DNA from 3 places in the Corallincola platygyrae genome. Region 1 is predicted to be linked to each of the others. Evidence: predicted binding sites of a transcription regulator. Region 1 holds the regulator's gene; each other region holds the start of a gene.
What was found. The regulator FNR, encoded in region 1, switches genes on or off when oxygen is low (the NO sensors DNR and NnrR bind a similar motif). The targets are predictions, from matches to a motif close to TTGATCTAGATCAA.

Region 1 (3,280 bases):
TTGTATAGGTGATACAAATCCTTCTGGTTTTAGGGCCAAAACATCACAGTTAAGGCTATCGATAATATGTTCCGCTGTGTTGCCGATAAGGGCAGCGGAAAGTCCGGTTCGTCCAACAGAACCCAGGATAACTAACTCTGCATCAAGCTCTTCAGCCAGGCGGGGAATAACGTCTTCAGGCAAACCTTCTTTGACGTGGCAATTTGCGGTACAAACGCCATGTTTTTCCGCTTCCCTATGCAACTCTTTGACATGATGGTCGCATACTGCCTGGTTATATGACTTAGGATCAAACTCTGGAATTTCGATGGCGATATTTACAGGAGTACCGGGGTAGGTATTGACCAAATGGACGTCGGCCTTCAGCAGGCCCGCCATATCGTTGGCTTCAGTAATGATCTGTTCGTTCAGGGATATATGTGCTTCCTCTTCGCTTCCTGAATTCACTGCCGCAAGAATATTGCCATTGGCAGGCCAGGCGTGTTGCTTAACGAGAAGCACGGGCACAGGGGATTTACGCATCAAGTGCCAGTCAGTAGGGGTGAAAATGACGGATTTCAGCTTGTCGTGTTCGTGGGTCGCTTTGATAATAATGTCGTGGCCATCTTTGAGCACTTCTTCAATAACTGATTCAAAGGGGCGGTTATGCCATACGACTTTAACCTGAATGGTTAACGACTTATCGCTGTACGCCTCAACTAGTTCAGACAACCACTCTTCTCTTTGTGCAATAACACCACTTCGCATCGCTTCACGCTCTTCACCCGAAAGCATAGTGGTCATTTCATAAGAGAAATCGTAAATAGCTAGGAAGACCTTCAGGCTTGCACCGGTCTTTACGGCGAGTTCAACAGCTCGGTTAAGCGCGGGCTGTTCATTTCGTGTGGGATCAACCACAACAAGAATTGATGTGAAGTTGGCCATACATCCTCCAAACCCTAAAAGAGTAGAACAGAGCTAAGGATAGAACACTGGGCTCGTAGTTAAATGTAGGACTTTTAGAGAGAAAGTGATAGGGGGGAGGGTTGCGCTGGATCAACCATTAGAAGATCCAGCGACTTAGATGTTTATTCGTTTGACGCACCCGCCAATTCAGTGAGCTGATCGTCGTCAAGTACCGTGATGTACTTGCCTTTTACTTCTATCATTCCGCTCTTCTGGAAACGACCAAGTAAGCGTGAAATAGTCTCAACCGTAAGACCAAGGTAGTTACCAATATCGCCTCGGGTCATGCTTAGGCGGAACTCTTTAGGAGAGAAACCACGCTCACCAAAACGGCGGCTAAGGCTGTAGATAAAAGCACCCAAACGTTCTTCTGCGCTTTTCTTGCTCAACAGCACGATCATTTCCTGGTCACCAACAATTTCGTTGCTCATCAGTCGCATTACCTGGTGACGCAGCTTTGGCATTGAGCCGGATAGATCATCCAAGGTTTCGAAGGGAATTTCACAGACCATGGCGGTTTCTAGTGCTTGTGCGAAGCTCTGATGCTGACCCGTGTTGATTGCATCAAAGCCAACGATATCACCGGCAAGGTGGAAAGCAGTGATTTGCTCTTCGCCTTGTTCAGTGATGGTATAGCTCTTAACTGTGCCCGAACGAATGGCATAAAGCGCTTTTAGTTCGTCACCGGCCTGGAAAAGCTCATCGCCTTTGTGGATTGGCTTTTTACGTTCAATGATCTCGTCAAGCTTGTCGAGTTCATTTTCATTTAGCGTAAAGGGTATGCAGAGCTGACTGATACTACAGTTTTGACAATGAATCGCACACGCGCCGTTCATAACTCGTGAGCCTGCTGCTCCACTGGCTTTATCGTATCCCATACTTTACCTAAAATTGATCTCAGTTAATTAATGATACACTCAATTTCACATGTTTAGAACCAAGTGCTGCGATCAAGCGCGGATAAGAGTGTAAACAACCCCAAAGCGATCACAAATCCTCCCGCGAGGTTACGAAACCCTCGATTACTTAATAGTTTTGCAACACGGTTTCCCAACATGCCTAGGGACAACATAGATGGAAGCGTACCCAGTCCGAAACAAAACATAACGGCTGCGCCGTGCCATGCCGCTTCTGCAGATAAATTCCAGGTCAACGTGCTGTAGACAAGCCCGCACGGTAGCCATCCCCAAACGAGGCCGTAACAGAATGCAGTGGGAATCGTACGGATAGGCAAAAAAGCTTTTGCTAGACGCTGAAGACGTTTCCAAATTCCTGCACCTGCGCGCTCGATGTAGGTTAGGCCACGGTACCAGCCTGTAATGTATAACCCAGCTAAAATCACCATGACACCGGCAAGTATCTGGGTTGTCACTATCCAGTGCTTCGCTTCGGCTAGTTGCGTTAGAGCAGATGCCGTGAGTGCGACCAGAAAACCTGCCACAGCGTAACTGAAAACTCTGCCGGCAGATAAGGCCAGGGCCTTTAAAAAAGTTCGTTCGTTTGAGCCGGATAGAAGTGCCGCGGAGAGACCGCCACACATGCCCGCGCAATGTCCACTGCTAAGAAGACCAACTGAAAATGCTGCGCCAAGTTGATATAGCAGTGGCTCCACTATTGTTTGTCCCTTTTTGACGGCTCATCTTCATCAAACAGAATGTCGCTGCCGTGACGTTCAAGATCTTCAAATTGGTTGCTCTTGACTGCCCAGACAAAAATGCCAATGGCGATAAAGACAAAAACGATGGCAATGGGGATCAAGATATAAAGTATGCTCATTTGGTTTTTAATAACCTCATCGAGTTACTTACCACGAGTAGGCTGCTCAGGCTCATGCCAAGCGCAGCAAAGTAGGGCGCTATATAGCCGCTAACTGCTAACGGGATGATAAACAGGTTGTATGCCAGCGCCCAGCCCAAGTTTTGTTTGGTAATACTTGCGGTGCGTTTAGCCAGTTCCAATGCAGCCAGCAACACGCTGAGCTTGTTGCTGGGCAGCACGGTATCTGCACTCACTTTTGCTAAATCCGTACCGCTGCCCATCGCAACGGAGCAATCTGCTGCCGCTAGTAGAGGCGCATCATTGATGCCATCACCAAGCGCGATACATTTATGACCTTTAGCCTGTAACGATTTGAGATGAGACAGTTTGTCCTCTGGAAGCTGGCCACCGTGATAGTTATCGCGTTTTAGTCCTGCAGACAAAAGCGTAAGGTAGTGGCTCTCAGAATCATCACCGGTGAGCACGGTGGCCTGAATATCAAGTTTTTTGAACTTGCCTAATAAAGACGACACATCGCTTCTTAGCGCGTCACCTACATCAAAACTCGCAATGGCTA
Region 2 (3,280 bases), 120 kb from region 1:
CTTTTGTACTTGTATGCACCGTATTAGGCTCGATCTCAGCACACGTTGTTCCCTCTGCCTCTTTCGTTTGGTTGACCATAGGCGTAACCACGCTCTGGGCATCGCTCCAATTTCCCGGCGAATTTAAAAAAGAGCTGTTAACAGGCAAATCATTATTGGTTGTCTGCTTGTTCTTACCCTGGCCCATCTTATTGATGGACTGGATGGTTGAACTTCACCCCGGGGTGTTGTTTGGATTTTCCCGCGATCTTTCCCTGTTTGGCATAGAAGATCCCAACCGATTTATGTTGGCTTTCTACCTGTCGGGGCTGCTTACCGTGTCGTTGTTTGCTCTGCGGACGTTTATTCTGATAGCGATGTCGCTACCTGCATTACTACTGGCTAACTGTTTTCGCGCACAACAACATCTGATTCAATGCTCTCACTGGTGTTGGGGCCGCTCTACGGTTGCGGCAACGGCGGTTGTTGCTGGTATCTATTTGAGCTGGATCGGCTAGTCGGTTTAAGGAAAAGAAAAAGGCAGCTTAATAGCTGCCTTTATTGTTTTTTAATAGCGAGACAGGTTATCTGTCTTCAATGCCATTAAACGACTTGTCGATTTCACCAACGTAAAGCTGACGAGGACGACCGATCTTCTGGCCTTCATCACTCATCATCTCATTCCAGTGTGCTATCCAGCCCACGGTACGTGACAGAGCAAAAATCACAGTAAACATATTGGTTGGGATACCAACTGCTTTCAGGATAATACCCGAGTAGAAATCTACGTTGGGGTAGAGCTTCTTCTCAACGAAGTAGCTGTCTTCCAGCGCAATGCGCTCCAGTTCCATTGCAACGTCCAGCAGTGGATCCTTAATGTTAAGGCTGTCCAGAACTTCGTGACATGTTTCGCGCATCACTGTTGCACGAGGATCGTGGTTTTTATAAACACGGTGACCGAAGCCCATCAGGCGGAACGGATCGTCTTTATCTTTCGCGCGGTCGATGAACTCAGGAATACGCTCAACAGAGCCTATCTCTTCAAGCATCTTCAAGCATGCTTCGTTTGCACCACCATGCGCAGGTCCCCAAAGAGACGCGATACCAGCAGCGATACACGCGAACGGGTTAGCGCCAGATGAGCCTGCCAGGCGTACGGTTGACGTAGAGGCATTTTGCTCGTGGTCGGCGTGCAGGGTGAAGATTCGGTCCATCGCTTTAGCAACCACCGGATTTGGTGTGTACTCAGCGCATGGTGTTGCGAACATCATATGCAGGAAGTTCTCTGCATAAGACAGGTCGTTTCGTGGGTACATAAAGGGCTGACCCACGTTGTACTTAAAGCACATTGCGGCAATGGTCGGCATCTTAGAAATAAGGCGATAAGCCGCTATTTCACGATGACGCTCATTAGCGATGTCCAGTGAGTCGTGGTAGAAGGCTGACATGGTTCCAACCATGCCGCACATGATCGCCATAGGGTGGGCGTCACGGCGGAAGCCTTGCAGGCAACGTGTTAACTGCTCATTGAGCATTGTGTGTTCAGACACGATGCGACTGAATTCAGCGTATTGGGCCTTGTTTGGCAACTCGCCATAAAGCAGGAGGTAACATACCTCTAAGTAGCTTGCGTTTTTGGCAAGGTCGTCAATGGCATAGCCTCGGTGCTGTAGGATACCTTGGCTACCGTTGATGAAGGTTATAGTCGACTCGCAAGATGCGGTAGACAGAAAACCTGGGTCAAACGTGAAATAACCATGTTTGCCGAGGGCTCGAATGTCGATGACGTCATGACCCGCGGTACCGGAAAGCACGGGGAGTTCTATCTCCTGGCCACCGACGTGAAGAACAGCTTTCTTCTCCGTCATTTCAGGATTCTCCTTGTTGGAATCGTAATAATGCTCCCAAAATAAAGCGCAGTATTATTAACCGTTGTTTGTAGCAACTGTCAAATTCACTACGCATCAAATCCCATCTTGGATGCATATTAAGTCATTCGAGCATCCGAGTGACTGTACATCACCTCTTGTATCAGAGATTTATTTCAGACGGGAGTAGAATTCTCCCTGATACAAATCAAAATTTAAAGAATTGTAATAAAAAAAACTCACCGATATACTGGCTGCCGTTACCGCCGCAAACCCATATGGCAAGCGGGTTTCACGCTCCTAGATGGTGCAATTCAAACAACTGTTTGCTTGAAATGTGATCCACTTATCAAATTTGGGGTAATAATCAATTATCTCGAAAGTAATATGGTGGTTGTAACGTAAATAATTACGACATTAAAAAAATAAATAGAGGCTCTTTGGAGCTGAGTGAGTCGGAAGTGAAAAAACAAAGACCTGTTAACCTAGATCTCACGACAATACGCTTTCCAGCGACAGCAATCGCGTCAATCCTTCACCGCGTAAGTGGTGTGATAATGTTTTTCGCGATAGCAATTTTGCTTTGGCTACTAAATCAATCTTTAACGTCCCAGACCCATTTTGACCAAGTGAAAGCACTGCTTGATGGTTGGTTCGTCAGTTTTATCCTTTGGGGGATCCTGACGGCACTGGCTTATCACTTTGCAGGTGGTGTTCGCCACTTGATGCAGGATATTGGTTTTTTCGAAGAGTTAGACAGTGGTAAGCGTTCTGCTCATGTAGTTTTCGCCATTACTGTTGTTCTTTCCGTTTTAGCGGGGGTATGGGTATGGTAACTAATGCATCAATGTTTGGTAGAAGCGGTGTCCATGAGTTTGTACTGATACGTGCTTCAGCCATCGTCCTGGCACTTTATTCACTGTTTATTGTTGGCTACGCGCTGTTTGCGCCTGAGCTTACCTTCGATGTTTGGAAGGGGCTGTTTTCTTCGCTGGCCATGAAGATATTCACTTTTCTTGCCTTGATCGGGTTGCTGGTTCACTGCTGGATTGGCATGTGGCAGGTGCTGACTGACTACGTAAAGAGCGCAGCATTAAGAGCACTACTTCAATTTCTGATCAATCTTACCGCGGTTGGCTACGTAGCTGCTGGCTTGTTTATTCTGTGGGGTGTTAAGTGAGTATTCCAACGTTTGAATTCGATGCCGTAGTAATCGGCGCGGGTGGTGCAGGTATGCGCGCTGCCCTTCAAATCAGCCAGGAAGGCAAGTCTTGCGCGTTGCTATCAAAAGTATTTCCTACTCGTTCTCATACAGTATCAGCGCAGGGTGGTATTACCGTTGCACTGGGTAATGCCCACGATGATGACTGGCAGTGGCACATGTACGATACGGTGAAAGGGTCCGACTACATTGGTGATCAGGACGCTATCGA
Region 3 (3,280 bases), 170 kb from region 1:
GCGCTGATTTGGTCTCTCAAATACACCCCACATCCCCTGCTCACTATTCATTTTCTGTGCGCAACTACGCTAACACTTTTGCTTGGCGCCAGGTTGGCATTGATGAGCTTAGCGCTGGTCATCCTTATCTTTCTTCTGACCACTGGAGCCGGTTTAAATAGTTGGGGTTTGAGCTTCGTTATCTGGGGCATTATTCCAGTCACTTTTTCCAGAGCATCCCTGCTTCTCAGTCAAAAATTCCTGCCCAGACACTTGTTCATATATTTGTTGGTGAATGGCTTCATTACCGGGGCATTGGCGATTCTATTGACATTGATAGCCCAGTACCTGGCATTTATATGGATAACTGGTGGGGACTGGCAAAGCCAGCTAACCTATCTGAACGTGACTCCCCTTCTAATGTTCCCAGAAGGGTTGCTTAACGGAATGGCGATAACACTTTTGGCCGTCTACAAGCCGCATTGGCTAAAGACCTACGACGACCGCATCTATCTCAATGAGGGAAAGGACTAAAAGACTTCTCTGATTAAAACAGTCGCTGCAGCCTGGACTCTTCCAACTGCTTGAAGGCTTGTTTTAAGAGTCTACCCATGTCCATAAATATTGGACGCGCTTTTGCTGGTGCAACCTGGCAGCCCTCTGCATCCATTCTGGCGTGAATATCGCGATACCATGAACTCAACGCCGGCGGGAGGGGCTCAGAAGACCTGTGCCCCAGCCACATTAGCCCTTGGAACGGTATTGATAACAACAATACGCTTATCGCGATCATTTGTGGCAGGAAAACACTCTCCACAAGTAGTATTTGTATCGCGGGTAACATGATGGCAAACCCGGGCAACCATTTAATCGACCAACGGGTGAACTGGATGACTCGCAACTCGGGGAAGTGACGAAAGAGTTCTGGCCGAATCGGCCACGTATCCATGTATCGCTGTCCTTGAGAGATTAGCGCTGGAAATTTTGTCACTCAGTAGCTCCGAGAACGTGTCTATTAGTAAATTAAGTGTACTCCATATGACCGTAAATTGAGAGAATCTATCCACCAGAATATTTGGTGATGTCATTTGACGATCACTTACCCCCCAAAACTTGACCTAAATTAAAGCGAGACCGCAGATTTTTTGTAATTTTCTTACAAACAAGCTATATTTCGCGCGCCCACACGACGTATCGCTATCCCACTGATGATCTAGCATTTATGTTCTATTATTAGAGGGTTTTTTAAGCAGGTACGGTGTGATCATCCCCCACGACTATTTACTCAGGCTGAAAGACTATTATGAGTGCCAACTTAGTTCTCGTTCTTAATTGCGGTAGCTCTTCTTTAAAATTCGCCATCATCGATGCTGATAATGGTGATGAAATTCTCTCGGGCTTGGCAGAATGCTTAAATCTTGCCGACGCTCGCATCAAGTGGAAACTCAACGGTGAAAAAAGCGAGCAGAAGCTTGGCGCTGGCTCCGCTCATCGCGAAGCCTTGGATTTTATCGTTGCTCGAATCAATGAGCAGCAAGGACTTGCAGAACAATTGGTTGCCATCGGTCACCGTGTAGTACACGGCGGCGAGCGCTTCACGCAGTCTATCTTAATTGATGAGCAAGTCGTGGAAGGTATTGAAGCTTGTGCAACTTTGGCACCATTGCACAATCCAGCTCACCTTATCGGCATTCGCGCCGCGCAGGCGGCCTTCCCCGCGCTGCCTCAGGTAGCCGTTTTTGATACTGCATTCCACCAGACAATGCCGGAGGAAGCTTACCTCTACGCCCTGCCGTATAAGATGTATCGCCAACACGGTATCCGCCGTTACGGTATGCATGGCACCAGTCACTACTTTGTTAGCCGTGAAGCAGCCCGCATGCTTGGCAAGCCAGTTGAAGAGACCAACGTGATTGTTTGTCACTTGGGCAATGGCGGTTCTGTATGTGCCATTGAAGGCGGCAAGAGTGTTGATACCAGTATGGGACTAACCCCGCTTGAAGGTTTGGTGATGGGCACGCGCTCTGGCGACATCGACCCTGCGATCATCTTCCACTTGGTAGACAACGCGGGCTACACATTAGACGAAGTAAACAACATGCTGCACAAGCAGAGCGGTTTGCTTGGTCTGACAGAAGTTACCAGCGACTGTCGTTACGTTGAAGATGGTTTGAAAGAAGGTAAGCCTGAAGCAATCCGCGCACACAACGTATTTAATTACCGCCTGGCAAAATACATCGGTAGCTATACAGCTTCACTACCTTCCATTGACGCTGTAGTGTTTACTGGCGGCATTGGCGAAAACGCTGCTGATATTCGTAAAGACACCCTAAACCTGTTGCCTGTTCTTGGCTTCGAAGTTGATGAAGAAGCCAACCTGGCTGCGCGTTTCGGTAACGAAGGCGAAATTACTACGCCAAACAGCCGGATTAAAGCGCTGGTGATACCAACCAATGAAGAGTTGGTTATCGCACGTGACAGCGCTCGCTTAGCGAAGTAATTCCACTAGGCCCCGCGACTGCGGGGCTTTTTGATGTGTTAGAGGACAAGAGGAAGTTATAGTGTCACGCACTATCATGCTAATTCCCATCGGTGGCGGCGTTGGCCTCACCACTATCAGCCTGGGCATGGTACGCGCTCTGGAACGCCAGGGCGCTCGTGCAGGATTCTTCAAGCCGGTTGCACAGTTGCGACTCGGTGACCAAGGTCCTGAACGCTCCACTGCCATTATCAAAAACGCAACCAACCTGACACCACCTGATCCGCTTCGTATGCATTATGCTGAAAGCCTTATCAGTAGTGACCAGCGAGACGTGTTACTCGAAGAAGTTGTCGCACGTTATCAGCAGTACTGCAGTCAGGACGATGTAGTTGTTGTCGAAGGCTTAGTTCCTACTCGCCGATCACCCTGGGCGAACCGCGCCAACATTGACATCGCTAAGGCGCTAGATGCTGAAGTCGTGTTTGTTGCAACGCCGGGTATCGACGACGCAGGTCAGCTTCGCGAGCGTGTTGAAATTGCCCAAAGTAATATGGGTGGCTCCAAGAACAAACAGATCTTAGGCGTGATCGTTAACAAGGTTGGCGCACCTGTTGACGACCAGGGGCGTACTCGTCCTGACCTAAGCGAGATTTTTGAAGGCAGCGAACTTCAAACTCACGCGTCCACTGACTCGATTCTGAAAGCTTTCAAACATGCCAAGTTGCCGTTGCTCGGCTGCATTCCCTGGACATATGATCTGATCGCTCCTCGCGTTCAGGATCTTGTTGAGCATCTTCGCGCATCCATCATTAATGAAGG

Region 2: gltA (citrate synthase) is a predicted target of FNR. The motif match lies at 2,046-2,059, and genes of this name have one in related genera.
Region 3: ABEA14_RS12645 (acetate kinase) is a predicted target of FNR. The motif match lies at 1,093-1,106, and genes of this name have one in related genera.

What each region holds. Positions count from the first base shown of each region.
Region 1 covers NZ_BAABLI010000014.1:134,496-137,775, forward strand. The annotation lists gene uspE (universal stress protein UspE) at 1-924, opposite strand, end outside; gene fnr (fumarate/nitrate reduction transcriptional regulator Fnr) at 1,068-1,781, opposite strand; gene ABEA14_RS11920 (sulfite exporter TauE/SafE family protein) at 1,877-2,557, opposite strand; gene ccoS (cbb3-type cytochrome oxidase assembly protein CcoS) at 2,557-2,721, opposite strand; gene ABEA14_RS11930 (heavy metal translocating P-type ATPase) at 2,718-3,280, opposite strand, start outside.
Region 2 covers NZ_BAABLI010000014.1:17,248-20,527, forward strand. The annotation lists gene ABEA14_RS11385 (hypothetical protein) at 1-497, shown strand, start outside; gene gltA (citrate synthase) at 564-1,847, opposite strand; gene sdhC (succinate dehydrogenase cytochrome b556 subunit) at 2,288-2,683, shown strand; gene sdhD (succinate dehydrogenase, hydrophobic membrane anchor protein) at 2,677-3,027, shown strand; gene sdhA (succinate dehydrogenase flavoprotein subunit) at 3,024-3,280, shown strand, end outside.
Region 3 covers NZ_BAABLI010000014.1:305,056-308,335, forward strand. The annotation lists gene ABEA14_RS12635 (energy-coupling factor ABC transporter permease) at 1-513, shown strand, start outside; gene yfbV (terminus macrodomain insulation protein YfbV) at 527-970, opposite strand; gene ABEA14_RS12645 (acetate kinase) at 1,283-2,479, shown strand; gene pta (phosphate acetyltransferase) at 2,541-3,280, shown strand, end outside.